3 regions of the Bradyrhizobium sp. USDA3010 genome follow, and region 1 is predicted to be linked to each of the others. Evidence: predicted binding sites of a transcription regulator. Region 1 holds the regulator's gene; each other region holds the start of a gene.
The links. Region 1 encodes PhoB, which activates phosphate uptake and scavenging genes when phosphate is short. Its sites were predicted from a motif close to TGTCATNNANCTGTCAT; they were not measured.
Positions count from the first base shown of each region.

Region 2: a site for PhoB is predicted at 3,646-3,662, ahead of phnF (phosphonate metabolism transcriptional regulator PhnF). Genes of this name have one in related genera too.
Region 3: a site for PhoB is predicted at 5,437-5,453, ahead of ugpB (sn-glycerol-3-phosphate ABC transporter substrate-binding protein UgpB). Genes of this name have one in related genera too.

Region 1 is NZ_JBWJZD010000001.1:398,070-407,515, forward strand. It holds gene AC066Y_RS01705 (Hsp33 family molecular chaperone) at 1-192, opposite strand, end outside; gene argF (ornithine carbamoyltransferase) at 407-1,333, opposite strand; gene AC066Y_RS01715 (acetylornithine transaminase) at 1,333-2,538, opposite strand; gene AC066Y_RS01720 (GcrA family cell cycle regulator) at 3,035-3,547, shown strand; gene phoB (phosphate regulon transcriptional regulator PhoB) at 3,837-4,547, opposite strand; gene phoU (phosphate signaling complex protein PhoU) at 4,677-5,393, opposite strand; gene pstB (phosphate ABC transporter ATP-binding protein PstB) at 5,405-6,226, opposite strand; gene pstA (phosphate ABC transporter permease PstA) at 6,223-7,068, opposite strand; gene pstC (phosphate ABC transporter permease subunit PstC) at 7,073-8,062, opposite strand; gene pstS (phosphate ABC transporter substrate-binding protein PstS) at 8,294-9,304, opposite strand; gene AC066Y_RS01755 (ATP-binding protein) at 9,441-9,446, opposite strand, start outside.
Region 2 is NZ_JBWJZD010000020.1:81,520-90,965, reverse strand. It holds gene phnK (phosphonate C-P lyase system protein PhnK) at 1-520, opposite strand, end outside; gene AC066Y_RS26830 (alpha-D-ribose 1-methylphosphonate 5-phosphate C-P-lyase PhnJ) at 513-1,397, opposite strand; gene AC066Y_RS26825 (carbon-phosphorus lyase complex subunit) at 1,394-2,497, opposite strand; gene phnH (phosphonate C-P lyase system protein PhnH) at 2,501-3,109, opposite strand; gene phnG (phosphonate C-P lyase system protein PhnG) at 3,114-3,575, opposite strand; gene phnF (phosphonate metabolism transcriptional regulator PhnF) at 3,691-4,416, shown strand; gene phnE (phosphonate ABC transporter, permease protein PhnE) at 4,578-5,426, opposite strand; gene phnE (phosphonate ABC transporter, permease protein PhnE) at 5,423-6,307, opposite strand; gene phnD (phosphonate ABC transporter substrate-binding protein) at 6,389-7,318, opposite strand; gene phnC (phosphonate ABC transporter ATP-binding protein) at 7,394-8,209, opposite strand; gene AC066Y_RS26785 (LbetaH domain-containing protein) at 8,420-9,058, shown strand; gene AC066Y_RS26780 (alpha-D-ribose 1-methylphosphonate 5-triphosphate diphosphatase) at 9,082-9,446, shown strand, end outside.
Region 3 is NZ_JBWJZD010000012.1:95,928-105,373, forward strand. It holds gene cmk ((d)CMP kinase) at 1-327, opposite strand, end outside; gene aroA (3-phosphoshikimate 1-carboxyvinyltransferase) at 324-1,661, opposite strand; gene AC066Y_RS20070 (TIGR02300 family protein) at 1,808-2,215, shown strand; tRNA gene AC066Y_RS20075 (tRNA-Ala) at 2,311-2,386, shown strand; gene AC066Y_RS20080 (GIY-YIG nuclease family protein) at 2,519-2,758, shown strand; gene AC066Y_RS20085 (MarR family winged helix-turn-helix transcriptional regulator) at 2,772-3,233, opposite strand; gene AC066Y_RS20090 (organic hydroperoxide resistance protein) at 3,406-3,831, shown strand; gene AC066Y_RS20095 (CaiB/BaiF CoA transferase family protein) at 4,040-5,245, shown strand; gene ugpB (sn-glycerol-3-phosphate ABC transporter substrate-binding protein UgpB) at 5,509-6,825, shown strand; gene ugpA (sn-glycerol-3-phosphate ABC transporter permease UgpA) at 6,978-7,859, shown strand; gene ugpE (sn-glycerol-3-phosphate ABC transporter permease UgpE) at 7,859-8,707, shown strand; gene AC066Y_RS20115 (sn-glycerol-3-phosphate import ATP-binding protein UgpC) at 8,707-9,446, shown strand, end outside.

The DNA.
Region 1 (9,446 bases):
CTTGCCGACCGCCGGCGGATAATCGTGCTTGTGCAGGATCTCGTCGAGCGCGGGGCCGAGCCGGGTCAGCCGGCCGCGCAAGTCCAGCGCGCCGACCTCGAAGGCCAGCACGGCATCGTCGACAGGAACCGCGGAGGGCGCGCGAATGGGCGTCTCGGCCTGGATTTTGATGTCGGGGGATTGTGAAACCATGGCGCTCTATCTGGGGTCTCGGACCATGAAATAAAGGGGTTCAGCATACCGGGAATCGACGTCGTCCCTGCGAAAGCAGGGACGCATAACCACAGGATTTTGTCGCGGCACAAGGCGTCTGCCCATGTGCCTTTTTCGCAGGCCGCAGCGTATGGGTCCCTGCTCCAGTGCGCAATTGCGCACGAGGCAGAGACGACGGCATTGATGTCGTCGACTACGCGACCGTGTCGAAACACCAGGCCAGGATGCCCTTCTGCGCATGCAGGCGGTTTTCCGCCTCGTCGAACACCACGGATTGCGGGCCGTCGATCACCTCGTCGGTGACCTCCTCGCCGCGATGCGCGGGCAGGCAGTGCATGAACAGCGCGTCCGGCTTGGCGAGCGACATCAGCTTGGCATTGACCTGATAGGGCTTCAGCACGTTGTGGCGGTGCTCGCCCTCCTTGTCGCCCATCGACACCCAGGTGTCGGTGACGACGCAGTCGGCGCCGCGCACGGCGGCTTCCGGATCGGTGCCGAGCCTGATCGGCGCGCCGGTGGCCTTGATCCAGTCCCGCATCGGCTTCTTCGGCGAGAGCTCGGGCGGCGTGGCAATGTTGAGATTGAACTTGAACCGCTCGGCGGCGTGCGCCCAGGAGGCCAGCACGTTGTTGTCGTCGCCGGTCCAGGCCACCGTCTTGCCCTCGATCGAGCCGCGGTTTTCCTCATATGTCATAAGGTCGGCCATCACCTGGCAGGGATGCGAACGCCGGGTCAGGCCGTTGATGACGGGCACGGTGGCGTGGGCGGCGAGCTCGAGCAGCGCGTCATGGTTGAGGATGCGGATCATGATCGCATCGACATAACGTGACAGCACGCGCGCGGTGTCGGCGATGGTCTCGCCGCGGCCGAGCTGCATCTCGGCGCCGGTCAGCATGATGGATTCACCGCCGAGCTGGCGCATGCCGACGTCGAACGACACCCTTGTGCGGGTCGACGGGCGTTCGAAGATCATCGCCAGCGTCTTGCCTTCGAGCGGCTTACTGCCCTTCTCATGCGCCTTCAGCTTCGCCTTCATGGCGGCTCCGGCTTCGAGCATGTTGCGCAGCTCGGCGAGCGGCAGCTCGTTGATGTCGAGGAAGTGACGGACCGGCTTGCTCATTATCCAGCCGCCTTCTTCGGCTGCGGCGCCGATAGCACAGAGCAGGCGCGCTCGAGCGCTGTGATCGATTGGTCGATCTCGGCCTCGGTCACGATCAGGGGCGCCAGGAACCGCACCACATTGTCGCCTGCGCCGACGGTGAGCAGCTTCTCGTTGCGCAGCGCGGCGATCAGATCGCCCGACGGCACCACCGCCTTGACGCCGATCAACAGGCCCTCGCCGCGCACCTCCGACAGCACGCCGGGATAGCGGTCGACGACGGAAGCGAGCTTCTGCTTGAGCAGCAGCGACATCTTCTGCACGTGCTCGAAGAATCCGGGCTTGAGCATGACATCGAGCACGGCATTGGCGGCGGCGACCGCCAGCGGATTGCCGCCGAAAGTCGAGCCGTGCGAGCCCGGCGCCATGCCGGCCGCAGCGTCCGCGGTCGCCAGCACCGCGCCGATCGGGAACCCGCCGCCGAGCGCCTTCGCCAGCGACATCACGTCTGGCGTGACGCCGGTGCGCTTGTAGGCGAACAGCTCGCCGGTGCGGCCCATGCCGGTCTGCACCTCGTCGAAGGCGAGCAGCAGGCCATGCTCGTCGCACAGCGCGCGCAGTGCCTTGAAGAACGACTGCGGCGCCGAGCGCACGCCGCCCTCGCCCTGCACCGGCTCGATCAGGATGCCGGCGGTGTGCGGGCCGATCGCCTTCTTCACCGCCTCGATGTCGCCGTGCGGCACCTGGTCGAAGCCGTCCATCGGCGGGCCAAAGCCCTCGAGATATTTCGCCGAGCCGGTCGCAGCCAGCGTGCCCAGCGTGCGGCCATGGAAGGCGCCTTCGAAGGTGATGATGCGGTAGCGCTCCGGATGGCCCTTGGAGAAGTGGTGGTGGCGCACCAGCTTGATCACGCCCTCCATCGCTTCGGCGCCGGAATTGCAGAAGAACACGAAGTCGGCAAAACTCTGCTCGCACAGTCGCGCGGCAAGCACCTCGCCGTCCGGGCTCTTGAACAGGTTCGACATGTGCCAGAGCTTGGTCGCCTGCTCCTGCAGCGCCTTGACCAGATGCGGATGCGCATGCCCAAGCGCGTTCACCGCGACGCCCGAGGTGAAATCGAGATAGCGGTCGCCATTGGTTGCGATCAGCCAGGCGCCCTCGCCGCGCTCGAAGCCGAGATCGACCCGGGCGAAGACGGGGAGCAGATGCGACGAGGCGTTGGTCATGGCGTTCACTGCCGGTTTGAAGCCGTCAATCGCTGCGCGCCTTGACGCCTACGCAGCAACCGCCAGCTTCGGAAAACAAAACGGCCGCCTTTGCGGGCGGCACGTGCGGGTCATTCTATGCGGCGGCCGGTCAGTGTCAATCGCCAGGAGCCGGCCTTTGCTGGCCTTCCTGCAATGCGAAACCGGCGCAATCCGGAGCATTCCGGTGCGGTGGAAAAGCCTCACAGCAATGCTTAACTTTGTGGGAACATGTGGACGCACGGCCGCGGACTCTTGCGCCAGAGTCACGCCATATTGTAGCGTTTGGCCTGTCGGGTACGACATCTCGTGCGGCAGTACTGGACCCTCTAAGTAGCCTTCGTGTCTCGCGTAAACGTTCGGGCGCAACACCGTGCCCGGCGAGGGCTAAGGGATTCTGGCCGCAGGGATATTTGTCCAGATTGGCTCGCAGCGCCGCTCCGATGAGTGGCCGGCGCCATGCGAAAGGAAGAATGCGATGACTGTATTGACTTGGTCCGACGATCGCGTCGAGCAGCTGAAGAAGCTCTGGGAATCCGGCCTCTCGGCCAGCCAGATCGCGGCGGAACTTGGCAATGTGACGCGAAACGCCGTGATCGGCAAAGTACATCGGCTCGGCCTCTCCGGCCGCGCCAAGGCCCCCTCCACGGCTGCGCCGCGGCAGCGCAAGGCCCGTCCCGCCCAGCACATGATGCGGGTGGCGCGCCCGGTGTCGCGCGGCAACACCGCGCTCGCGCACGCCTTCGAGGTGGAGATGGAGCCCGATCCGATCTCCTTCGACAATGTGGTGCCGATGAGCCAGCGGCTGTCGCTGCTCGAGCTCAACGAGGCCACCTGCCACTGGCCGGTCGGAGATCCCTCGAGCCCGGAATTCTTCTTCTGCGGCGGCAAGGCGCTCGCCGGCCTGCCCTATTGCGCGCATCACTCGCGCGTCGCCTACCAGCCCGCCGCCGATCGCCGCCGGCCGTCGGCGAAGCCACAGATCAAGTAGCACTCGGGAAACCAGCCTGGACTGCAAAAACAAATCCCCGCGAAAGCGGGGATTTTTTTATGTGATCGTAGCCCGGATGGAGCGAAGCGAAATCCGGGGCGGTGTTTGAAGCGGAGAACGCACTACATCACTGGCGTCGTCCCGGCGCAGGCCGGGACCCATTACCACTGGTGCAAGTGGTTTAAGGCGGCTGTGGCACCAGCGCATGCAAGCAAAAGAGAACAGTGGTTATGGGTCCCGGCCTGCGCCGGGACGACGCCGTATTGTGGCTTGCGATTGCCGGCCGGCCTTACGGCTGCGGCTCGGCCTTCGCGAAGCGGTCGTCGAGCGCATAACCGGCGCCGCGCACGGTGCGGATCGGATCTTGCTCGCGGCCCGGATTGAGCAGCTTGCGCAGGCGGCCGATATGCACGTCGACGGTACGCTCATCGATATAGATGTCGCGACCCCAGACGCTGTCGAGCAGCTGTTCGCGGCTGAACACGCGGCCGGGATGCTCGAGGAAGAATTCGAGCAGCCGATACTCGGTCGGACCGAGATCGATCGGACGGCCCGAGCGCGCCACGCGGCGCTTCTCGCGATCGAGCTCGATGTCGCCGTAGGTCAGCACGGTCGCAAGCCGCTCCGGGCTCGCGCGGCGCAGCAGGCCCTTCACCCGTGCCAGTAATTCCGGCACCGAGAACGGCTTGACGATGTAGTCGTCGGCGCCGGTGGCAAGCCCGCGCACGCGCTCGCTCTCCTCGCCGCGGGCGGTCAGCATGATGATCGGAAGCTGCTTGGTCTCGGGACGCGCCCGCAGGCGGCGACACAGCTCGATGCCGGACAGGCCCGGCAGCATCCAGTCCAGTACCACGAGGTCGGGAACGCGCTCCTTCAGGCGGGTGTCGGCATCGTCGCCGCGCCCGACCGTTTCGACATCGTAGCCTTCCGCATCGAGGTTGTAGCGCAACAGTGTCGTCAGCGCTTCCTCGTCTTCGACTACCAGAATGCGTGCGCTCATCGGTTTAAGTTCTCTCTCTGTGGTGATCCGTTGCCCAGACGCAAACCGAAACGCTTACCTTCCTGGGCATAATCCCCGCGGAAACGACTTGTCGTGAAGACAATCCGGCTCCGCGCTGCGGATCATGTCCTAGGTACCCGGCACAGTGGTGGCAAAATTGGTCATGTCGCCCTTCGGACGCTTGTCGGTGATCTGCTGGCCCTCGATCATGTAGAACACGGTCTCGGCGATGTTGGTGGCGTGATCGCCGATCCGCTCGATGTTCTTGGCGCAGAACATCAGATGGATGCAGAACGAGATGTTGCGCGGATCCTCCATCATGTAGGTCAAGAGCTCGCGGAACAGCGAGGTGCAGATCGCATCGACCTCCTCGTCGCCCTTCCAGACGTTCATCGCCGCCGGCAGGTCGTGCGCGGCATAGGCGTCGAGCACCGACTTGACCTGCGACAGCACGAGGTCGGTCATGTGCTCCAGGCCGCGGATCAGCTTCAGCGGCTGGAAATCGCTTTCCAGCGCCGCGACGCGCTTGCCCATGTTCTTGGCGAGGTCGCCGATCCGCTCGAGATCGGTGGCCACGCGCATCGCGCTGACGATTTCACGCAGGTCGATCGCCATCGGCTGGCGGCGGGCGATCGTCAGCACCGCGCGCTCTTCGATGACGCGCTGAAGATTGTCGATCTCGATGTCGGCGGCGACCACGCGCTTGCCGAGCGCAACGTCGCGACGGATCAGCGCGTCGACCGACTCGGTAATCATCCGCTCGACGAGGCCGCCCATCTCGGCGACCAGGCGGGTCAACTCCTGCAGGTCGCTGTCGAATGCCTTGGCGGTATGTTCAGAAGCCATCTTGTATCTCCTCAGCCGAACCGGCCGGTGATGTAATCCTGAGTCCGTCGATCGCTCGGCGAGGTGAAGATCTTGTTGGTGTCGTCGAACTCGATCAGCTCGCCGAGATACATGAAGGCGGTCTTGTCGGAGACGCGCGCCGCCTGCTGCATGTTGTGGGTGACGATCGCGATCGTGTAGTCCTCGGACAGCTCCTGGATCAGCTCCTCGACCTTGGCGGTCGAAATCGGGTCGAGCGCCGAGCACGGCTCGTCGAACAGGATCACCTCGGGACGCACCGCCACGGTGCGCGCGATGCACAGCCGCTGCTGCTGGCCGCCGGAGAGCGACAGGCCGGAGGCGTTCAGCTTGTCCTTGACCTCGTTCCACAGCGCGCCGCCGCGCAGCGCCTTCTCGACCCGGTCGTCCATCTCGGACTTCGAGATCTTCTCGTAGAGGCGGATGCCGAAGGCGATATTCTCGTAGATCGTCATCGGGAACGGCGTCGGCTTCTGGAACACCATGCCGACCCGCGCGCGGAGCAGATTGAGGTCGAGCTTGGGATCGAGAATGTTGGTCTGGTCCAGCATCAGCTGGCCGACCGCGCGCTGCCCCGGATAGAGATCGTACATCCGGTTGAAGATGCGCAGCAGGGTCGACTTGCCGCAGCCCGACGGGCCGATGAACGCCGTAACGCGGTTGGTGCCGAGCGTCAGGTTGATGTTCTTCAGCGCGTGGTGCTCGCCGTAGTAGAAGTTGAGGTTGCGCACCGTGACCTTCGGCGGCGCTTCCGGCAGCGGCGTATGCGGAGCAACGTGGCTCGGGTTACTCGTTGAAACGGAAAGCTCGGTCATTTTGCGGCCCTTTCGGCACCAAGGATACGCGCGCCGATATTCAGCGCGAGCACAGTGAAGGTGATCAGCAGCGCACCGCTCCACGCCAGCTCTTTCCAGTAGGCGTAAGGGCTCTGCACGAAGTTGTTGATGGTCACCGGCAGGTTGGCCATCGTCTTGGTCAAGTCCCAGCTGAAGAACTGGTTCGACAGCGCGGTGAACAGCAGCGGCGCAGTTTCACCTGCGACGCGAGCGGTCGCCAGCAGCACGCCGGTGATCAAGCCGCTACGCGCAGCACGATAAGCGATCCGCTTGATCACCAGCGAACGCGGCAGGCCAAGCGCGGAGGCCGCCTCGCGCAGCGGATTGGGCACCAGCAGCAGCATGTCCTCGGTGGTGCGCAGCACGACCGGGATCACGATCACGGCGAGCGCGAGACTGCCTGCAATCGCCGAGAAGCCGCGCATCGGCACCACCACCGCACCGTAGATGAACAGGCCGATGATGATCGAGGGCGCGCTGAGCAGGATGTCGTTGATGAAGCGGATCACCGAGGTGAGCTTGTCGTGCTTGCCGTATTCGGCGAGGTAGGTGCCGGCGAACAGGCCGAGCGGCGCGCCGATGCCGACGCCGATCACCGTCATGATGACCGAGCCGACGATGGCGTTGAGCAGGCCGCCTTCGGTCGAGCCCGGTGGCGGCGTGTTCTGGGTGAACAGCTGCACGCTGAGGCCGGCAAGGCCGTTATAGACCAGCGTGAACAGGATCAGCGCCAGCCAGGTGACGCCGAACAGCGCCGCGCCGACACAGAGTGTGCGAATGACGATGTCGCTGCGGCGGCGGGATTTGTAGATCGGGTTCATGGCCCTATTTCCCCGCTTTCGTTTCAAGCCGCATCAGCATCAGCCGGGCGCCGGCGAGCACGAAGAAGGTCAGCACGAACAGCAGGAGGCCGAGCAGGATCAGGCCGGACTGGTGCAGGCCGTCGCTCTCCGCGAATTCGGAGGCGATCGCCGCCGAGATCGTGGTGCCCGGCGCGAAGATCGACGACGAGATTCGGAACGAGTTGCCGATGATGAAGGTCACCGCCATGGTCTCGCCGAGCGCGCGGCCGAGCGCCAGCATGATGCCGCCGATCACGCCGACCCGGGTGTAGGGGATCACGACGCTGCGGACGACTTCCCAGGTGGTGCAGCCCATGCCGTAGGCGGCCTCTTTCAGCACCGGCGGCACGGTCTTGAACACGTCGACCGAGATCGCGGTGATGAAGGGCAGCACCATGATGGCGAGGATCAGCGCGGCGTTGAACAGGCTGAGATAGGACGGCGGACCGGCGAACACCGCACCCAGCACCGGAACGCCCTCGAAGATCCTGATCATGAAGGGCTGGAACGTGTTGGCCAGGAACGGGCCCAGCACGAAGAAGCCCCACATGCCGTAGATGATCGAGGGGATGCCGGCGAGCAGCTCGATGGCGATGCCGATCGGGCGGCGCAGCATTGGCGGGCAGAGCTCGGTGAGGAAGATGGCGATGCCGATGCCGACCGGAATCGCGATCAGCATCGCGATGACCGAGGTGATCAGGGTGCCGTAGATCGGGCCGAGCGCGCCGAGCACCGGCGGATCGGCCGAGGGTGCCCAGCGCTGCGTCCAGAGAAAGGCGAAGCCGTATTCCTTCATCGCCGGCCAGGCGCCGGCGATCAGCGACAGGATGATGCCGCCCAGGATCAGCAGGACCGAGATCGCCGAGATACGGGTGATCCAATAGAAGGTGAGATCACCGAGCTTGAAGGCGCTGAGGGCCTTGGCGCGATCGTAAGGTCCCGCGGCTTCCATCACATCGCTCTGAACAGCCATGTCTGCCACGCCAATCCCCTCATTACTATGTGAAAGCAACGCAAACCGCTACGCCCCGAAGCGATCTTCCCTGACGCATTTGGCCGGGCGTCGTTCCGGCTTGCGCCACCCGGGGCGCGAACCCCGGCCCCGCGCCCCGCGTTTCTTGCCGCGGTGGTGGAGCCCGGATCTCAATCGCTCGACCTGTGCCGCCCCTGGGAGGCGGCACAGGCCGTGTTCGAAGCGTCGGACTTAGCTCTTGATGTCCGCGGACCAGGTCTTCTCGATCAGCTTGACAACCGATTCCGGCATCGGGATGTAGTCGAGCTCTTCGGCCGCCTTGCCACCCTTCTCGAAAGCGTACTTGAAGAACTTGAGCGCTTCCTGCGAGGCCGCCTTGTCGGTCGCATCCTTGTGCATCAGGATGAAGGTCGCCGCGGTGATCGGCCAGGAGGCTTCGCCCGGCTGGTCGGTCAGAATCACGTAGTAGCCCGGGGCCTTGGCCCAGTCGGCATTCGACGCAGCGGCCTGGAAGGCGGCGACGGTCGGCTGCACGGTCTTGCCGGCCTTGTTGACCAGCGCGGTGTAGGTCAGCTTGTTCTGCTTGGCATAGGCGTATTCGACATAGCCGATCGCGTTCTTGGTCTGGCCGATGTTGCCGGCGACGCCTTCGTTGCCCTTGGCGCCGACACCGACCGGCCACTCGACCGCGGTGCCGGAACCGACCTTGGACTTCCAGTCGGCGTTCGACTTGGAGAGGTAGTCGGTGAAGTTGAAGGTGGTGCCCGAACCGTCCGAACGGCGCACGACGGTGATCGCATCGGCCGGCAGGGTCAGCTTCGGATTGAGCTTGGCGATCGCCGCGTCATTCCACTTGGTGATCTTGCCGAGATAGATGTCGCCGAGCACTTCGCCCGAGAGCACGAGATCGCCCGGCTTGATGCCTTCGACGTTCACGACCGGAACGATCGCGCCCATCACCATCGGCCACTGAACGAGGCCGTCCTTCTCGAGCTGCTCGGCCTTGAGCGGCGCGTCGGTGGCGCCGAAGGTCACGGTCTTGGCCTGGATCTGCTTGATGCCGGCGCCGGAACCGATCGACTGATAGTTCAGGCCATTGCCGGTGTCCTTCTTGTAGGCGTCAGCCCACTTCGAATAGATCGGGAACGGGAACGTTGCGCCTGCGCCGGTAATATCGGCAGCGAAGGCCGACGTCGAAGCGGCGACCAGGCCGGCAGCGACGATAGCTTTGATGAAATTCATGGGGTGGTCTCCATCTTGTGAGCGAAGCGCCAATTGCGCCCGATCGCGCCCACACCAGTCCATCTAGGAGCGGTCGGTGCCGCTTTTACGAAGGTTGGATGACAGTTGGATGACAGTACTAAGCGACTGAAAACGCTTAGCT
Region 2 (9,446 bases), on a different contig from region 1:
CGAGGTTGCGCGCGATCTGCAGCCGCTGCCGCATACCGCCAGAATAGGTCTTCGGCGCGTCGTCGATGCGGCCGACGTCGATCTCGACCCGATCGAGCCAGGTCGACGCGGTGTCGCGGATCCGGCCGTAGTGATTCCAGCCGACCGCCATCAGCCGCTCGCCGACATTGGCGCCGGCCGACACGCCCATGCGCAGGCCCTGCGCCGGGTCCTGATGCACAAAGCCCCAGTCGGTGCGGAACAGGAAGCGCCGCTCCGCCTCGCCGAGTTCGGCGAGATCGCGCAGCATGCCGTCGCGCATCCGGTAGGACACCCGCCCCGCGCTCGGCGCGAGTTGGGCGGAGAGCAGCTGCAGCAGGGTCGACTTGCCTGAACCGGACTCGCCGACAATCGCCAGCACCTCACCGGGATAGAGCGCGAAGGAGACATCGCGGCAGGCCGGGAGCCGGCCGTAATTCTTGGCAAGCCCCTCGGCCACCAGCAGCGGCTGATCGTTGTCGAGGCTCGAATGCTCAGACATGCGCCTTCTCCTTGTGCGGCGCCGCGCTCTCGGTGCCGCGATGGCCGGCGGCCTGGCGCTGCTCGCAGAAGTCGGTGTCGGAGCAGACGAACATCCGCCCGCCCTTGTCGTCGGTGACGATCTCGTCGAGATAGGAATCATCGGCGCCGCACAGCGCGCAAGGCGCGTCGAAGCGGTAGCGCGTGAACGGATGATCCTCAAAATCCAGCGAGACCACGGTGGTGTAGGGCGGGATCGCGTAGATGCGCTTCTCGCGCCCGGCGCCGAACAGCTGCAGCGCCGCGCAATTGTCCATCTTCGGATTGTCGAATTTCGGCGTCGGCGACGGGTCCATCACGTACCGGGCATTCACCTTCACCGGATAGGCGTAGGCGGTCGCGATATGGCCGAAGCGCGCGATATCCTCGTAGAGCTTGACATGCATCAGCCCGTATTCGGCGAGCGCGTGCATCCGCCGCGTCTCGGTCTCGCGCGGCTCGAGGAAGCGCAACGGCTCGGGGATCGGCACCTGATAGACCAGCACCTGTCCGGCATGCAGCGACGCCTCGGGAATGCGGTGTCGGGTCTGGATCACGGTCGCGTCCGTCGTCGAGGTCGTGGTCGCGACACCCGCGGTCTTGCCGAAGAACTTGCGGATCGAGATCGCGTTGGTGGTGTCGTCCGAACCCTGGTCGATCACCTTCAGCACGTCGTTAGGCCCGAGGACCGCCGCCGTCACCTGCACGCCGCCGGTGCCCCAGCCATAGGGCATCGGCATCTCGCGGCTCGCGAACGGCACCTGATAGCCGGGGATCGCGATCGCCTTCAGGATCGCGCGGCGGATCATCCGCTTGGTCTGCTCGTCGAGATAGGCGAAATTGTACGTCGGCGCGTTCATTCCGCGGCCTCCTGCAGTTCGACGGCTTCGTTGGCTTCCGCAAACTCCTTCCGCAGCTTGCGCAGCAGGCCGAGCTCGGACTGGAAGTCGACGTAGTGCGGCAGCTTGAGATGCTCGACGAAGCCGGTCGACTGGACATTGTCGGAGTGCGACATCACGAATTCCTCGTCCTGCGCCGGCGCCGCCGCCTCCTCGCCGAGCTCGCGTGCGCGGAGCGCGCGGTCGACCAGCGCCATCGACATGGTCTTACGCTCGCTCTGTCCGAAGGCGAGGCCATAGCCGCGGGTGAAGCACGGCGCCTCGGTGGTCGAGCCCTTGAACTGGTTGACCATCTGGCACTCGGTGAGCTCGATCGAGCCGAGCGGCACCGCGAAGCCGACGTCTTCGGCTGAGAATTCGACCTCGACCTCGCCGAAGCGGATCTCGCCGGCGAAGGGATGATTGCGGCCGTAGCCGCGCTGCGTCGAATAGCCGAGCGCGAGCAGGAAGCCCTCGTCGCCGCGCGCCAGATTCTGCAGCCGCAGATCGCGATCGGCCGGGAAGTTCAGCGGCTCGCGCGTGAGGTCACCGACCGGCGCGTTGCTATCTGCCTGCGGCGACGATTCGATCAAACCGTCGCGGCCGAGAATGTCGGTGACCCGCGGCGTTGCCGCCTGCGAGGCTTCCGCGGTCATCGGCTGTTCCGGCACAAAACCTTCCGCAAACTGCGGATCGAGCAGGCGATGGGTGTAGTCGAAGGTCGGCCCCAGGATCTGGCCGCCCGGAACGTCCTTGAAGGTCGAGGAGATGCGCCGTCGCACCTGCATCTCGCCCGTGTTGACCGGTTCGGTGGCCCCGAAGCGCGGCAGCGTGGCGCGGAAGGCGCGAACCAGGAAGATCGCCTCGATCATGTCGCCGCGCGCCTGCTTGATCGCGAGCGCCGCAAGCTCGCGATCGTAGAGCGAGCCTTCGGTCATCACGCGGTCGACGCCGAGCGCGAGCTGCTCGGAGATCTGCGCCAGCGTCACCTCGGGCACATCGCGGTCGCCGCGCCGCTCATGCGCCAGCAGCCGATGAGCGTTCTCGATGGCGCGCTCGCCTCCCTTGACGGCTACATACATCGCTCACACTCCGCTTGCGATCAGCCGCGTGGTGCGCGGGATCGCGACAATCTTGTCGTCATGGACCAGCACGACGTCGATGCCGCGCGGGAACAGCGCTTCATTGATCGACAGCCGCTGGAACAGGTCGCGCGGCTTGATCATCGCCTGCAGCACCGTGCTGCCGTCGATGCCGGGCCCCTTCAGCTCGAAGGCCGGGCCCTGCGTCAGGCTGTCGACCTGCAGGATCAGCGTGGTCGACCGGTCAGGATATTCGCTGCTGCCGAACGCGAAACGCTCCAGCGCGGGCAGGTTTGCTGCATCGCCGATCAGCGCAAAGCTTGCGATCGCGGAACCCGCAACCACCGGCGCGCTGGCGTGAAACTTCAGCCAGCGGGCGACGTCCGGCGTCGCCGACATCGCGGCATCGAGCCAGATCGGCGTGTCGTGATCGAACAGTGTCAGCGCGATCGCGGCCGCGCCGCGCATCATGCCGGCGGGCGTTCCGACGCTTGCCGCGACGCGCTGCACGCTGCCCGGGCGCGCCATCGCATCCATCACGGAGCGGAACGTAGATTGCGCCGACAGCACCTTGTCGGCAAACCCTGCGGGCATTTCGGCAATCGTCGTCATTGCATCATCCCTCACCGCGCACCATCGTGTAGAAATCAACCCGCGTCGCCGCGGTCTCCGCAGCCTTGCGGGCGCGTTCGGCATTCATCGCGACACGCAGCGGCGCGATCACCTTGGCCTCCACCTCGCCGGACAGCTTCGCCGATTGCACCATGGCGTCGCACAGCGCGATCATCTGCGCCTTGTGCGCATCGCGGCCGAGCGTGTAGCCGAAGCCCACCTCGCCGGTCGCAAGCCGCACCGCCGCGCGCGACACCGTCGCCTCGCCGAGGTTGAACGGCGCACCGTCACCGCCGATCCGCCCGCGCAGCATCACGAGGCCGTTCTCCGGCTCGCGCAGGTTTTCATGCGTCGGCACTGCGATCGCCGCCAGCCTGCCTGCAATGTCGGCCGCGGCGGAGTGCGCCAACACTATCATCGCGGCCTTGCGCTGGGCCTGTTTGCTGTCTGGTCCGGTCGAATTCATGTGCAACCTTTGGACAACCTTGCTTGCATCAAGTTGTCTATGATAATAGACAACTTGATAGCCGAGCGCCATGACTGTTTCGTGACAAACCGAAGATTTCTGGTATCACCGCGCCATGAGCATGCAGGAAAGTTCCGGCGTCGCCTTGTGGCGGCAGGTCGCTGACGGCATCGAGCGCGGCATCGCCGACGGCCGCTTTGCTGCGGGCGAAAAGCTGCCCGGCGAGATGGAGATCGCCGAGACTTACCGCGTCAACCGCCACACCGTGCGGCGGGCGCTCGCCGCATTGGCGGAGCGCGGCCTGGTGCGCGCCGAGCGCGGTAGCGGCACCTATGTCGAAGCCCAGCGCCTCGCCTATCCGCTGCGTTCACGCACGCGATTCTCGGAGATCGTCGGCGCCGGCGGCCACGAGCCGCGCGGCCAGCTGATCGATGCAGGCAGCGACGTCGCCAACCGCGAGATCGCGCGCGAGCTCGGCCTGAAGATCGGCGCGCCGCTGATCCGCATCGAGGCGGTGCGGCTCGCCGACCGGACGCCGATCTGCGTTTCCACCACATGGCTGTCGGCCGAGCGCTTTCCCGATGCCGGCAGCGTGTTCGCCGACGTTCGCTCGATGACGAAACTGCTCGGGCATTACGGCGTGAAGGACTACCACCGCGCCTCGACCCGGATCACCGCGGCGATTGCCGATGCGACCGACGCCGCACGGCTCGATCTGCCGCTGGGCCGGCCGGTGCTGGTGGTCGACGCGACCGATGTCGATATGCTGGACCGCCCGCTGGTGACCAAGCGCTCGCGCTTCGCCGCCGAGCGCGTGGAGTTCCTGGTCGAGAATAGCTGACCCTTCCCCCTCGCCCCGCTCTTGCGGGGAGACGGTTGGGGTGAGGGGCTGTCTCGACGAATCCGGAAGCTGTGAGTCCGGGGAGAGTCCCCCTCACCTGGAATTTGCGCTACGCGAAAATTCCGGCCTCTCCCCGCACGCGGGGAGAGGCGAAGGAGAGGCTACACCACCGCCCTTTGGCCGATGATGGCAAAGCGCAGCTTGCTCGAGATGAAATCGATCGCGGCGACCGCGATCAGGATCATCAGGATCAGGAACGACACCTTCTGCCATTCCAGCACGCGGATCTGCTCGGCGAGTTGCAGGCCGATGCCGCCGGCGCCGACGATGCCGATGATGGTGGCCGACCGCGTGTTCGATTCGATGAAGTAGAGCACCTGGCCGGCGATCACAGGCAATACCTGGGGCAACAGTCCGAAGCGGATTTCGTGCAGCGCGTTGCCGCCGGAGGCGCGGATGCCCTCGACCTGCTTGCGGTCCGCCGCCTCGATCGCCTCCGAGAACAGCTTTCCGAACGCGCCGAAGTCGGAGACCATGATCGCCAGCACGCCGGCGAACGGGCCGAGACCGACGACGTTGATCCAGACCAGCGCCCAGATCAGCGTATCGACGCCGCGGATCGAATCCAGGAAGCGGCGCACCGGAAAGCGGATCAGGTTCGAGGGGATGATGTTGCGCGCCGCCAAGAGGCTGACCGGCAGCGCCAGCAGCGCCGCAAGCGTGGTGCCGAGCAGCGCGATCGACAGCGTCTCGCCGAGCGCCTGCATATAGAGCGGGAACGATGCGCCGGGATTCGGCGGGATCATCATCATGGTGATCCAGCCGAGTTGGCTCATTCCCGAGATCAGCCTGGACGGCGAGAAGTCGAGATCGACCAGGCCGTATGCAAAGATCGCGAGCGCTGCCACGATCGTGGCCGGCATCGCCAGCCGCGCCGATGCGGGGCGTTCGAACACGCCGGGGTATTTCGCACGCAAGTCCGCGGTGTCCGGCTTCGGCAGCTGGCTCATCGCCGGGTCTCCTTGCCGAACAGCCGGCCGCGCAGCCAGCCGGTCGAGATGTCGATGATGAAGACGGTGACGATGATGGTGACGAGGATCGCGCTGACGTCGGAATAGTAGAATTTGCGGATCGCGACCACGAGCTCCTGCCCGATGCCGCCGGCGCCCACGAAGCCCATCACCGACGCCTCGCGGACATTGATCTCGAAGCGCAGCAGCGCATAGCTGGCATAGCCCGCCGAGACCTGCGGCAGGATGGCAAAGCGCATGCAGGACAGCCAGCTCGCGCCGGCGGAGCGGATGCCCTCGACCGGCTTCATGTCGGCATTCTCGACGATCTCAGCGAACAGCTTGCCGAGCGCGCCGGTGGTGTGGATCGCGATCGCCAGCACGCCGGCCATCGGCCCGAGGCCGAACGCGATCACGAAGATCAGCGCGAACACGATGCCGGGCACGGTGCGGGCGAATTCGAGCAGGCGACGGACGGTAAAGCGCACCCATGGTCCCGGCGAGGTGTTCTGGGCCGCGAAGAAGTTCAGCGCAAAGGCGAACACAGCACCGGTCAAGGTGCCGACATAGCTGATCAGGAGGGTCTCACCGAGCAGCCGCAACCATTTCTTCAGGCCCCAGAACCATTCCACCGGATCGGTCCAGACCCGGGCACCGGAATCCAGCGTCAGGATGCGGTCGAAATAGCTGACGAAGTTGCCGAAATAGGTAAAGAACGTGTGCAGGTTCACGTCGGCGCCGAGTGCCGCGATAAACAGCGCCGCGCAGAACACCGCGGCCGCCACCGTCGCCTTCAGCCGCTTGCGCGCGACCGCCTTGCGATAGGCATCGTTCAGCGTCGCCAATTGCTGCGCGGGAAGGATGGAAATGGCGGTCGCCATCGATGCGGGCCAGTCTGCTCGAGGGGTGAACGAAAAGGGCCGGGTTGTCGAAACCCGGCCCAGTTCAGCAGCGACGTGCGATCAGGAACCTTTCTTGCGCAGAGCGTCGACGAACTTGATCAGCTCGATGGTCTTGTCGTAGTCGGCGTTGGTGACCGGCTGCCACGGACGGTTCTTGCCGTCCGACAGCTTCTTGAAGGCTTCCGGATCCTTCGTCGGCATGTCGAGGAAGGCCTGCTTGATCTTCGCCTTCATGTCGTCGGGAAGGCTCTCGAGATAGGCGTAGGGCGAGTTGATGATCAGGTCGGACTTCACGATGATGCGGAAGTCTTCCTTCTTCAGCGGCGTGCCGTCACTCGACTTCACCATGTTCTTGGCCAGCATGCGGGTCAGGTTGGAATCGTCGTCGGCATTCCACCAGTTGGCGGCGACGTCGACGGTACCCTGCGCCAGCGCCAGCACGGCGTTCTCGTGGCTGCCGGTGAAGACGACCTTGGAGAAATAGGTCTCCGGATCGATCCCCATCTGGTTCAGCTTGAAACGCGGCATGTTGTTGCCGGAGGTCGAGTTGGGATCGACCAGGCCGATATTCTTGCCCTTGAGGTCTTCGACCTTCTGGTACGGGCTCTTGGCGAGCACGTAGAACACCGAATAATAGCCCTTCGAACCGTCGGCATTGACGTCGATCACGAACGCGTCGGTCTTGACGCCGGTGAGGCGGGCGCGGGCGAACGACGCCGGGCCGTAGTAGCCGATGTGGATGTTGCCGGCGCGCTGGCCCTCGATGACGGCCGCGTAGTCGTTGGCGACGCGCAGGGTCACCTTGATGCCGAGTTCCTTCGACAGATATTCGGTAAGCGGACCGTAGCGTTCGGTGACGCCGGAGCCATTCTCGGCGGGAATCACCGCGAAGGTGATCTCCGGATACTTGGTCTTCCAGTCCTCGGCCGAAGCCGATCCTGCGAATGCCAGCGCGGCGGCGCCGGCCAGAATGATGCGACGAGTGATCATGTTACCCCTCTTTGGTAGTTACGCCTGTTCGCCGGGCGAAATGCCCGGTTGCCCTGTTTTTCGAAAATGCGCCGCTCAGGCCGCGGCTGCGGTGCCGAGCGCCGAAGCAGTTGCGCCATCGGGCACGGGCAGCGGTGCCCCGCCCATGACGTCATTGGCCTCGAGGTCGTAGAGCTCGCGGGCAATATGGTCGGTCAGCGCTGCGGGGGCGCCGTCGAACACCACGCGACCCGCCGCCATGCCGATCAGGCGATCGCAATAGGTTCGCGCCAGGTCGAGCGAGTGCAGATTACAGAGCACCGTGATGCCGAAATGCTTGTTGATGCGCAGCAGCGCGTCCATCACGATCTTGGTGTTGCGCGGATCGAGCGAGGCGATCGGCTCGTCGGCAAGAATGATGTCGGGCTCCTGCACCAGCGCGCGGGCAATCGCGACCCGTTGCTGCTGGCCGCCGGAGAGCTGGTCGGCGCGCTGCGCTGCGAGCTGGGCGATGTCGAACTGCTCGAGCGCGGACAGCGCAAGCGCCCTGTCCTGCTCCGGCCAGACCTGCGCCAGCGAACGCCAGGACGGGATCTGGGCAAGCCGGCCCATCAGCACGTTGGTCAGCACGTCGAGACGGCCGACCAGGTTGAACTGCTGGAAGATCATCGCCGAGCGCGCCCGCCACTGCCGCAGCGCCTTGCCGCGCAGCGCGGTCACATCAGTGCCTTCGAACAGGATGCGGCCGGAGGTCGGATCGGCGAGACGGTTGATCATCCGCAGCAATGTCGACTTGCCGGCACCGGAGCGGCCGATCACGCCGACAAAGCTCCCCGGCGCGATCGAAAAAGACGCGTTATCGACTGCGGCTTTTGTGCCGAACCGGCACGTCAAACCTTCCACCACCAGCATGTAATGCTCCAACCGCGTCGCGTTGAGCCATCGCTATCCCCGGTGTTTAACAGTTATGTGACGTGACGTTGCAGTGCGGCCATCGTCCACACCCCTCCCCTGCCGTTCGTTTGACGTCATCGTAACGTCATGATGTTGTCATCAAGCGTCCCGATGACGAGCCCGCATCTCCCCGGAAGCCAAAGATTTACAAGATTTGCGGAGGCCCTGATGGCCGGAAAAACACTCTCGGTTGTGCCGACGATCGACCCGACTGCGTCGGTGCGCGAGAGCAAGCTCGGCAAATATACCGAGGTCGGGGCGCGCACGATCCTGCTTGAAGTCAGCATGGATGACTATTCCTACGTCGTGAACGACAGCCAGATCACCTACACTTCGATCGGCAAGTTCTGCTCGATCGCGGCGATGACCCGGATCAATCCCGGCAACCACCCGATGCATCGCGCGACGCAGGCGCATTTCACCTACCGCGCCAGCGCTTATTTTCCCGGAGAGAGCGACGACATCGACTTCTTCAACTGGCGACGTGCGCATCACGTGCATATCGGCCATGACGTCTGGATCGGTCACGGTGCGATCCTGCTGCCGGGCCGGAACGTCGGAACCGGCGCAGTGGTTGCCGCCGGCGCGATCGTGACCAAGGATGTCCCCGCCTACACCATCGTTGCCGGTAATCCGGCGCGTCCGGTCAAGCGGCGCTTCTCCGAGACAACAGCGGATCGCCTCACAGCGCTCGCGTGGTGGGACTGGGATCACGAAACACTTCGTCGTGTCCTGCCCGACTTTCGCACGCTCGCTGTCGAGGAATTTCTCGACAAGTACGAGACCGAGGCCGTATCCCAATCATAGAATCAATAACGGAGCCCCGTATCGTGACGGACATTTTCATCGAAGGCGGACGCACGCTGGTTGACGGCGCCTTGGTCGAGACCTCGCTGCGGACCTCAGGCCGCGACATCGGCGCGCTCGACGCCGAACAGGGCCGCGCCGCGCTTCACATCAATGCCGGCGGCCTGCTGGTGCTGCCCGGCATCATCGATCTGCACGGCGATGCGTTCGAGCGGCAGATGATGCCGCGCCCCGGCGTCGATTTCCCGACCGACGTGGCGCTGATCGACAGCGACCGGCAGGCGATCGCCAACGGCATCACCACCGTCTTCCATGGCACGACCTGGTCGTGGGAGCCCGGTCTGCGCAGCGCGGAGAACGCGCGCAAGCTGCTCGATGCGATCGAGGC
Region 3 (9,446 bases), on a different contig from region 1:
CACCGCGCCGGGCGGATCGGCGGCGAACTGGCGCTGGAAGTTGACCAGCGCCTCGCGCACCTTGGGAAAGGCCGAGACGACGGATGCGCCCTCGCCGACCTTCTGGGTCTTCAGGATCGGATTGCCGAATTTCTCGGGATCGAGCTCGAGCGCGACGGCCACCGCCAGCGCCTCATCGTTGAGATTAGCGCCCTGCGCCATCATCGCATAGGCCACCGCGCGGTAGATCACGCCGGTGTCGAGATGGCGGTAGCCGTAGTGGTGAGCGAGCCGCTTGCCGAGCGTGCCCTTGCCGGAGGCGGCGGGTCCATCGATAGCAATGATCATGCGAAGTCAGCTCCGAGCGCGCGCATCATCGGTATGAAATCCGGGAAACTGGTGGCGATGAAGGCGGTGTCATCGATCTTCACCGGCCGATCGGAAGCGCAGCCCATCACCAGCGCCGACATCGCGATGCGATGATCCATATGGGTGGCGACAAGGCCGCCGCCTGGAACGTGGCCGCGGCCCTCGACGATCAGGTCATCGCCGGAAACCTCGACCTTGACGCCGTTGACGCGCAGCATGTCGGCGGTGGCTTCGAGACGGTCGGACTCCTTGACGCGCAGCTCCTGCAGGCCGCGCATGATCGTGGTGCCCTCGGCAAACGCCGCCGCGACCGCCAGCACCAGATATTCGTCGATCATCGACGGCGCGCGCTCCGGCGGCACCTCGACGCCCTTCAGCTTCGAGGCCCGCACGCGCAATTGCGCCATCGGCTCGCCGGCATCGCCGCGCACATCGCTCTCCTCGATCGAGGCGCCCATCTCGCGCAATGTGGTGAACAGGCCGGTGCGCAGCGGATTGGTCATCACGTCGGAGAACACGACGTCGGACCCTTCGACGATCAACGCCGCCACGATCGGGAACGATGCCGAGGACGGATCGGCGGGCACCACGACCTCGGCGCCGTGCAGCTCGGGCTCGCCGTTCAGCGAGATCCTGCGGCCGTGGCTGCCTTCCTTGTCCGTGGAGATCTCGGCGCCGAAATGCTTCAGCATCAGCTCGGTGTGGTCGCGGCTCGCCTCCTGCTCGATGACCGTGGTGATGCCGGGCGCGGACAGGCCCGCCAGCAGCACCGCGGACTTGATCTGGGCCGAGGCGACCGGGGTCTTGTAGACGATCGGCACCGGATAGCGGGCGCCATGCAGGGTGAGCGGCAGCCGGCCGCCCTCCCTGATGTCGCTGGTCCGGGCGCCCATCAGTTCCAGCGGGTCGAGAATCCGGCGCATCGGCCGCGAACGCAGCGAGGCGTCGCCGTCGAAAATGGCCGCGATCGGGCAGCCGGCCACCGCGCCCATCACCAGCCGGCACCCAGTGCCGGAATTGCCGAAATCGAGCGGGGCCGCGGGCTGGGCGAAGCCGCCGACGCCGACGCCTGCGACCGACCAGGTAAAGGGCGCCGTCCGCTCCACCCTGGCGCCCAGTGCGCGCATGGATTTGGCGGTATTGAGGACGTCCTCGCCCTCCAGAAGGCCGGAAATGCGGGTTTCGCCGACCGAAAGCGCCCCGAGGATCAGGGCACGGTGGGAAATCGATTTGTCGCCGGGAACGCGGACCGTGCCGGCCAGGGGGCCGCAAACGCGCGATTCCAGCGGGGTCGGGGTGTCGGAATGAGCCAAGATTGTGTCCTCTCGCGCCGCGGCAGGTATCACATAGGCAACACCGCGTCACGCGCCCGTCACTTGCGCGCAAACCGCTATTGACAGCGGCTCCTCAACTAGCCAAGTGAAGCACCGTTTTTCAGCAAAATTCTGGGATGACCACGTTGGCCAAGTCCGAGCTCGGAACCAAGCGCATTTGCCCGACCACGGGCAAGAAGTTCTACGACCTCAACAAGAATCCGGTGATTTCGCCCTACACCGGTGAGGTCGTGCCGATCGCGCCTGTAGCCCCGCCGCGGGGCCGTGGCGCCACCGTCAGTTCGCCTGCGACCGCCGCCGAGATGCCCGAGGCGGCCGAGACCGAAGAATTGGTCTCGCTCGAGGAGGCCGATGCCGAGGAGAACACCGGCAAGGTCAAGGCCGTGGTTCCCGAATCCGAGGACGATATCGAGGTCGATGAGACCATCGACGACGATGACGACGACGATTCGACCTTCATCGCCGACGAGGAAGAAGGCGATGAGGACGTGACCGATATTATTGGTGACGTCGGCGGCGACGAAGAGACTTGAGATCGGCGCCGATCTATGATCAACGGTGCTGCCGCGCGAGTCATCCAGGCCGCGCGGACCGGGAGTGATCCCCCAGGATCATCCCAACTGGATAAGGGGCCATAGCTCAGCTGGGAGAGCGCTTGCATGGCATGCAAGAGGTCGGCGGTTCGATCCCGCCTGGCTCCACCACGCTTCGCCCTTCGGGCTACGCGTGGCGCAGCCACGAGTTGCCTGAAGGGCGAAGCGTGGTGTCCGGCGTAGCCCGAAGGGCGAAGACGGACTGCCAAGGGTTCTGCTCCCGTCCGGCTTCAGTGGATGCGAATGTGGTACGTCTACATCATCCGCAGCATCAACTTCCCTAACCAGGAATATATTGGCGCCACCGAGGACCTGAAACGACGGATTCCCGAGCACAATACCGGCAAATCCGCACACACCTCAAAATTCAAGCCTTGGCAACTCGTCTGGTACTGCGCCTTTCCCGACAAGTACAAAGCCCTGGCGTTCGAGAAGTATCTTAAATCCCACTCCGGCCGCGCCTTCGCCAAGAAGCGCCTCTAGCCGGGTGCGCCCACTACTCCCCCAGCACCGCATTCAGCCGGTCGCGCAGCGCGACGATCTCATCCTTCATCGCCATCAACTCGCCAACCGTGCAGTCGGAGGCCGCGAGGATCGACTGCGGAACGGCCTTGGCCTTTTCACGCAGCGCGTGGCCCTTCGGCGTCAGCGCGATCAGCACGACCCGCTCGTCTTCGGTGCTGCGGGTCCGCTTGATCAGCTCCGCCGCCTCCAGCCGTTTCAGCAATGGTGTCAGCGTGCCGGAATCCAGGAACAGCCGCTCGCCGAGGTCTTTCACCGGCACGTCGTCGCGCTCCCACAGCGCCAGCATCACCAGATACTGCGGATAGGTCAGCCCGAGCCGGTCGAGCAGCGGTTTGTAGACGCGGTTGAAGGCGTGCGCGGTCGAATAGACCGCAAAGCAGATCTGGTTATCGAGCCGCAGCGCCTGATCCGCCGCCGTCTGTTTCCTGACCATGATTCCCATCGAAATCCATCTGGTTTCCGGGTCATTCTGGGCTCACAGGACCGCGGATTCAATTGCGAACAATTAAATGTGAGGCCGCATATTTTATATTGCGCACAATCTAATTGGATGCAATACATAGTTCATCGAATTCAACTGAAGTCCAAACCCAAGGGAGACCACGATGTCTGTGAACGTGCTCTACAAGACCAGCGCCAAGGCGACCGGCGGCCGCGACGGCCATGCGGCAACGCTCGACGGCGCGCTCGACGTCAAGCTGACGACTCCGAAGGAACTCGGTGGCGGCGGTGGCGCCGGCAACAATCCGGAGCAGCTGTTCGCAGCCGGCTATGCCGCCTGCTTCATCGGCGCCATGAAGTTCGTGGCTTCCCAGGGCGGCCCCAAGGTTCCCGCCGACGCCTCCGTGACCTCGACGGTCGGCATCGGCCCGCGTTCGGAAGGCGGCTTCGGCCTCGCCGTCGATCTCGCCGTCTCGCTGCCCGGCCTTTCCCGCACCGACGCCGAAGCGCTGGTCGAGAAGGCCCACCAGGTGTGCCCCTATTCCAACGCGACCCGCGGCAATGTCGACGTCAAGCTGAGCGTCGTCTAGTTCACCGACTGCCAATAGTCCGTCACGTCCCGCGTGGCGGACTATTGCGTTTCAGCGGATCATTGCATTGCAGATGCCAGTTCGCTTGGCGAACGCGGGCGCTGCCTGCTGCATGGGCCTGCGCCGATGAGAGCATTGCTGCCTCGCCTGAAGACCGTTAGCTCTGGGACCCTCGTTTTCCGATCCCAACTGAGCGAAGGTTGTTTCCATGAATACCTCAGCGGCTACGGGCGCGATGACCGGACTGCGCGTGATCGATCTGACGCGCGTGCTCGGCGGCCCGTATTGCACCCAGATCCTTGCCGACCACGGCGCCGACGTGATCAAGGTCGAGCCGCCCGCCGGCGACGAGGTGCGCGACTGGGGCCCTCCCTTCCATGAGGAAGACGCGGCCTATTTCGTCGGCATCAACCGCAACAAGCGCTCGATCGGCCTCGACCTCGCTTCCGAGGGCGGACGCGCGGTGCTGATGAAGATGCTCGAGACCGCCGACGTGCTGATCGAGAATTTCAAGCCGGGCACGCTCGACAAATGGGGCATCGGCAATGACGTGCTGCGCGCGAAATTTCCGCGCCTCGTGCATTGCCGGATCTCCGGCTTCGGCGCCGACGGCCCGCGCGGCGGCAATCCCGGCTACGACGCGATCATCCAGGCGATGACCGGCATGATCGCGGCGACCGGCTCGCCGGAGAGCGGACCGATGCGCATCGGCGTGCCGCTGGTCGACATCACGACCGGACTCTATGCAGCGATCGGCATCCTGATGGCGCTGTCGGAGCGGCAGCGCTCCGGGCTCGGCCAGTTCATCGAGACCACGCTGTACGAGACCGGGCTTGCGATCATGCATCCGCACACCGCGAACTATTTCATGCATGGCAAGCCGCCATCGCTCACCGGCAACGAGCATCCCAACCTCGTGCCTTACGCGATCTTCCCGACCAAGACCGACAATATCTTCATCGGCGTCGGCAACGACGGCACCTTCCGCAAGCTCGCCAAGGAGATCGGCAAGCCCGAGCTCGGCACCGACCCGCGCTTTGCCCGCAACAAGGACCGTATCGCCAACCGCGATGCGCTGCGCCTCGAGCTTGCCGCGGTGTTCAGCCAGCACGAGGCCGAGCCGCTGTGCAACCGGCTGCTTGCCGCCGGCCTGCCGGCCGGCCCCGTGCAGAAGGTCGATCAGGCGCTGACCAACCCGCACACGATCCATCGCGGCGACGTCATCGAGAAGGATTGGTACAAGGGCGTTGCCTCGCCGATCCGGCTCGAACGCACCAAGCCGAGCCTGCGCCGCACGCCACCGAAGTTCAGCCAGCACGCTGCGGAAGTGCTCGGCGAGTTCGGCTACTCCAAGGACGAGATCAACGGCCTGGTCGACAAGGGCGTGGTCTGCGGTCCCCAACGCAAGCGCTAACGGCGCATTCGAAGCAAAGCCCGTCCCGCAGGTGATGCGGGATGGGCACCGTTCGCATTAAGCCAACAGGTCGCCCCTGCGGTGCAACGTCGCGTCCGGCGTTGCACCGCACGCACATGGGCTGCAATCTCCGCCTTTTTTAGCGCTTCCCTTTGCTTCGGCTTCCCCCGTACCATGGCTTTCGTTTATACGGTCATTTGAACGTCATCCGGCGCTGATAACGCGCCCAACGAAAGATGGTGTTCCAACCGGAGGGGCCTTTGATGATTTTCAGACGACTCGGCGCTGCTGCGGCAGCCGCTGCCACGCTCGTATTCGCGTCGCCTGCGTTTGCGGTGACGGAGATTCAGTGGTGGCACGCGATGACCGGCGCCAACAACGACGTCATCGTCAAGCTGGCCAACGACTTCAATGCCTCGCAGTCCGACTACAAGGTGATCCCGACCTACAAGGGCGGCTACGCCGACACCATGAACGCCGGCATCGCCGCATTCCGCGCCGGCAACGCGCCGCACATCATGCAGGTGTTCGAGGTCGGCACCGCGACGATGATGGCCGCCACCGGCGCCGTCAAACCGGTCTACAAGCTGATGGCCGACGCCGGCGAGAAGTTCGATCCGAGCGTCTATCTGCCCGCGATCACCGGCTACTACTCGACATCGAAGGGCGAGATGCTGTCGTTCCCCTTCAACTCGTCGTCGACCGTGATGTGGGTCAATCTCGATGCGCTGAAGAAGGCCAACATCGCCGAGATCCCGAAGACCTGGCCGCAAGTGTTCGAGGACGCCAAGAAGCTGAAGGCGGCCGGCTACACCACCTGCGGCTTCTCCGGCTCGTGGGTCACCTGGGTCAATCTCGAGCAGCTCTCGGCCTGGCACAACGTGCCGCTCGCCAGCAAGGCCAACGGCCTCGACGGCTTCGACACCGTGCTCGAATTCAACGGCCCGCTGCAGGTCAAGCATCTCGAGAACCTGGTCGAGCTGCAGAAGGACAAGACCTACGACTACGCCGGCCGCACCAACACCGGTGAAGGCCGCTTCACCGCGGGCGAATGCCCGATCTACCTGACCTCGTCGGCCTTCTTCGGCAACGTCAAGGCGCAGGCCAAGTTCAACTTCACCGCTGCGCCGATGCCCTATTATCCCGATGCCAAGGGCGCGCCGCAGAACTCGATCATCGGCGGCGCCTCGCTCTGGGTGATGGGCGGCAAGTCGGCTGAGGAATACAAGGGCGTAGCCAAGTTCCTGACCTTCCTCTCGGACACCGACCGCCAGATCTGGATCCACAAGGCCTCGGGCTATCTGCCGATCACCAAGGCCGCCTACGCCAAGGCCAAGGAAGAGGGCTTCTACAAGGACCAGCCCTATCTGGAGACCCCGCTGCTCGAACTCACCAACAAGGAGCCGACCGAGAACTCCCGCGGTTTGCGCCTCGGCAACATGGTGCAGCTGCGCGACATGTGGTCGGAGGAGATCGAGCAGGCGCTGGCCGGCAAGAAGACCGCCAAGCAGGCGCTGGACTCGGCCGTCGAGCGCGGCAACCAGATGCTGCGGCAGTTTGAAAAGACCGCTGTCCACTGACATGATGCGCAAAAGCGCGATGAAGATCGTCACCGCGCTTTCGCTTCTTGTTTGAGCATGATCTCTTCGGAAAACCGCTTCGCACTTTTCCGGATCATGCTTTACGCAACCGGCAGGCCGCACGCGCGCGGCCTGCCAATTCTTACGAGATCATGCAAAAGCAAGCGATTTTCCAGTCAAAGCTGTTGCCTTACGCGCTGGTTGCCCCGCAACTCGCGATCGTCCTGATCTTTTTCTACTGGCCGGCCGCACAGGCGGTGATTCAATCCTTCCTGCTGCAGGATGCCTTCGGCCTTTCGACCACCTTCGTGTGGTTCGAGAACTATCTCGAACTGTTCAAGGACCCGGCCTATTTCGCGGCAATCGTCCGAACCTTCGCGTTCTCGTTCGCGATCGCGGTCTCCTCGCTGTCGTTCGCGCTGCTGCTCGCTGTCATGGCCGACAGACCGCTGCGCGGCTCGACGCTCTACCGCACTCTGCTGATCTGGCCCTACGCGGTCGCCCCGCCGGTGGTCGGCGTGCTCTGGGTGTTTATGCTGCATCCCTCGCTCGGCGTGCTGTCGCGCTACCTGCGCGCGATGGGCGTTGACTGGAATCCGCTGCTCGACGGCGACCAGGCTGCGGCCCTGATCATCCTCGCCGCGGCCTGGAAGCAGATCTCCTACAATTTCCTGTTCTTCCTCGCCGGGCTGCAGAGCATCCCGAAAAGCGTGATCGAGGCCGCCGCGATCGACGGCGCCCGCCCGATGCGGCGGTTCTGGACCGTGATCTTCCCGCTGCTGTCGCCGACCATCTTCTTCCTCTTGGTCATCAACATCGTCTACGCCTTCTTCGACACCTTCGGCATCATCGACACGATGACCCGCGGCGGCCCCGGCAAGGCGACCGAAACGCTGGTCTACAAGGTCTATACGGATGGCCTGCTCGGCGGCAATCTCGGCTCCTCCGCGGCACAGTCGGTCATCCTGATGGTCATCGTCGTCGTGCTGACGGGAATCCAGTTCCGCTTCGTCGAACGCAAGGTGACCTACTGATGGTCGAGGAGGAAGGCTTCCAGCGCTATCTGGCTCACGCCATCCTGTGGATCGGGATCGCGATCGTCGCCTTCCCGGTCTATCTGGCGATCGTCGCCTCGACCCAGGACAACGCCGTCATCGCCAACGGCCAGATGTCGCTGTTGCCCGGCGGCCATTTCCTCGAGACCTACTACCAGACGCTGTTTGTCGGCACGAGCGGCTCGACCCGCGAGCCGGTGCTCAACATGATGCTGAACTCGCTGATCATGGCGCTGTTGATCGCGGTCGGCAAAATCGCGATCTCGATCATCTCGGCCTACGCGATCGTCTATTTCCGATTTCCGTTCCGGATGGCGATCTTCTGGATCATCTTCATCACCTTGATGCTGCCGGTCGAGGTGCGCATCTATCCGACCTACAAGATCGTCGCCGACCTGCATCTGCTCGACAGCTATGCCGGCCTGTCGCTGCCGCTGATCGCCTCTGCCACCGCGACGCTGCTGTTCCGGCAGTTCTTCATGACCGTGCCGGATGAGTTGCTGGAGGCTTCGCGCATCGACGGTGCGGGCCCGTTCCGCTTCTTCTGGGATACGCTATTGCCGCTGTCGCGCACCAACATGGCCGCGCTGTTCGTGATCCTGTTCATCCTCGGCTGGAATCAGTATCTCTGGCCGCTTTTGATCACCACGCGCGACGACATGCAGACCATCCAGGTCGGCATCCGCAAGATGATCACCACGACGGATGCGCTGACCGAATGGCCTGTGGTGATGGCGACCGCGCTGCTCGCGATGCTGCCGCCGGTGTTCGTCGTCGTCGTGATGCAGAAACTGTTCGTGCGCGGATTGGTGGAGACGGAAAAGTAATGGCTAACGTCACGCTGCGCAGCGTCCGCAAGACCTATCCCGGCGGCTTCGAGGCCATCAAGGGCGTCGATGTCGACGTCGGCGACGGCCAGTTCTGCGTGCTGGTCGGGCCAAGCGGCTGCGGCAAGTCCACGCTGCTCCGCATGGTCGCGGGGCTCGAGACCATCACCGGCGGCGAGATCGACATCGGCGGCCGCGTCGTCAACCAGATCGAGCCCGCCGATCGCGACATCGCGATGGTGTTTCAGAACTACGCGCTCTATCCGCATATGAGCGTCTACAACAACATGGCCTACGGCCTGCGCAATCGCGGCATGGCCGAAGCCGAGGTCAAGACCCGCGTCGAGGAAGCCGCGCGCGTCCTCGAGCTCTCGCCGATGCTGGAGCGCAAGCCGCGGCAGCTCTCCGGCGGCCAGCGCCAACGCGTCGCGATGGGCCGTGCCATCGTGCGCCAGCCGAAAGTCTTCCTGTTTGACGAGCCGCTGTCGAACCTCGACGCCAAGCTGCGCATCGCGATGCGGGTCGAGATCCGCAAGCTGCAGCGCCGGCTCAACACCACCTCGATCTACGTCACCCACGACCAGCTCGAGGCGATGACGCTCGCCGACATCCTTGTGGTGATGAATGGCGGCCAGGTCGAGCAGATCGGCAATCCGCTGGAAATCTATCAGAAGCCGGCGACCACCTTCGTCGCCTCCTTCATCGGCGCCCCGCCGATGAACCTGATGCCGCTGCGCTC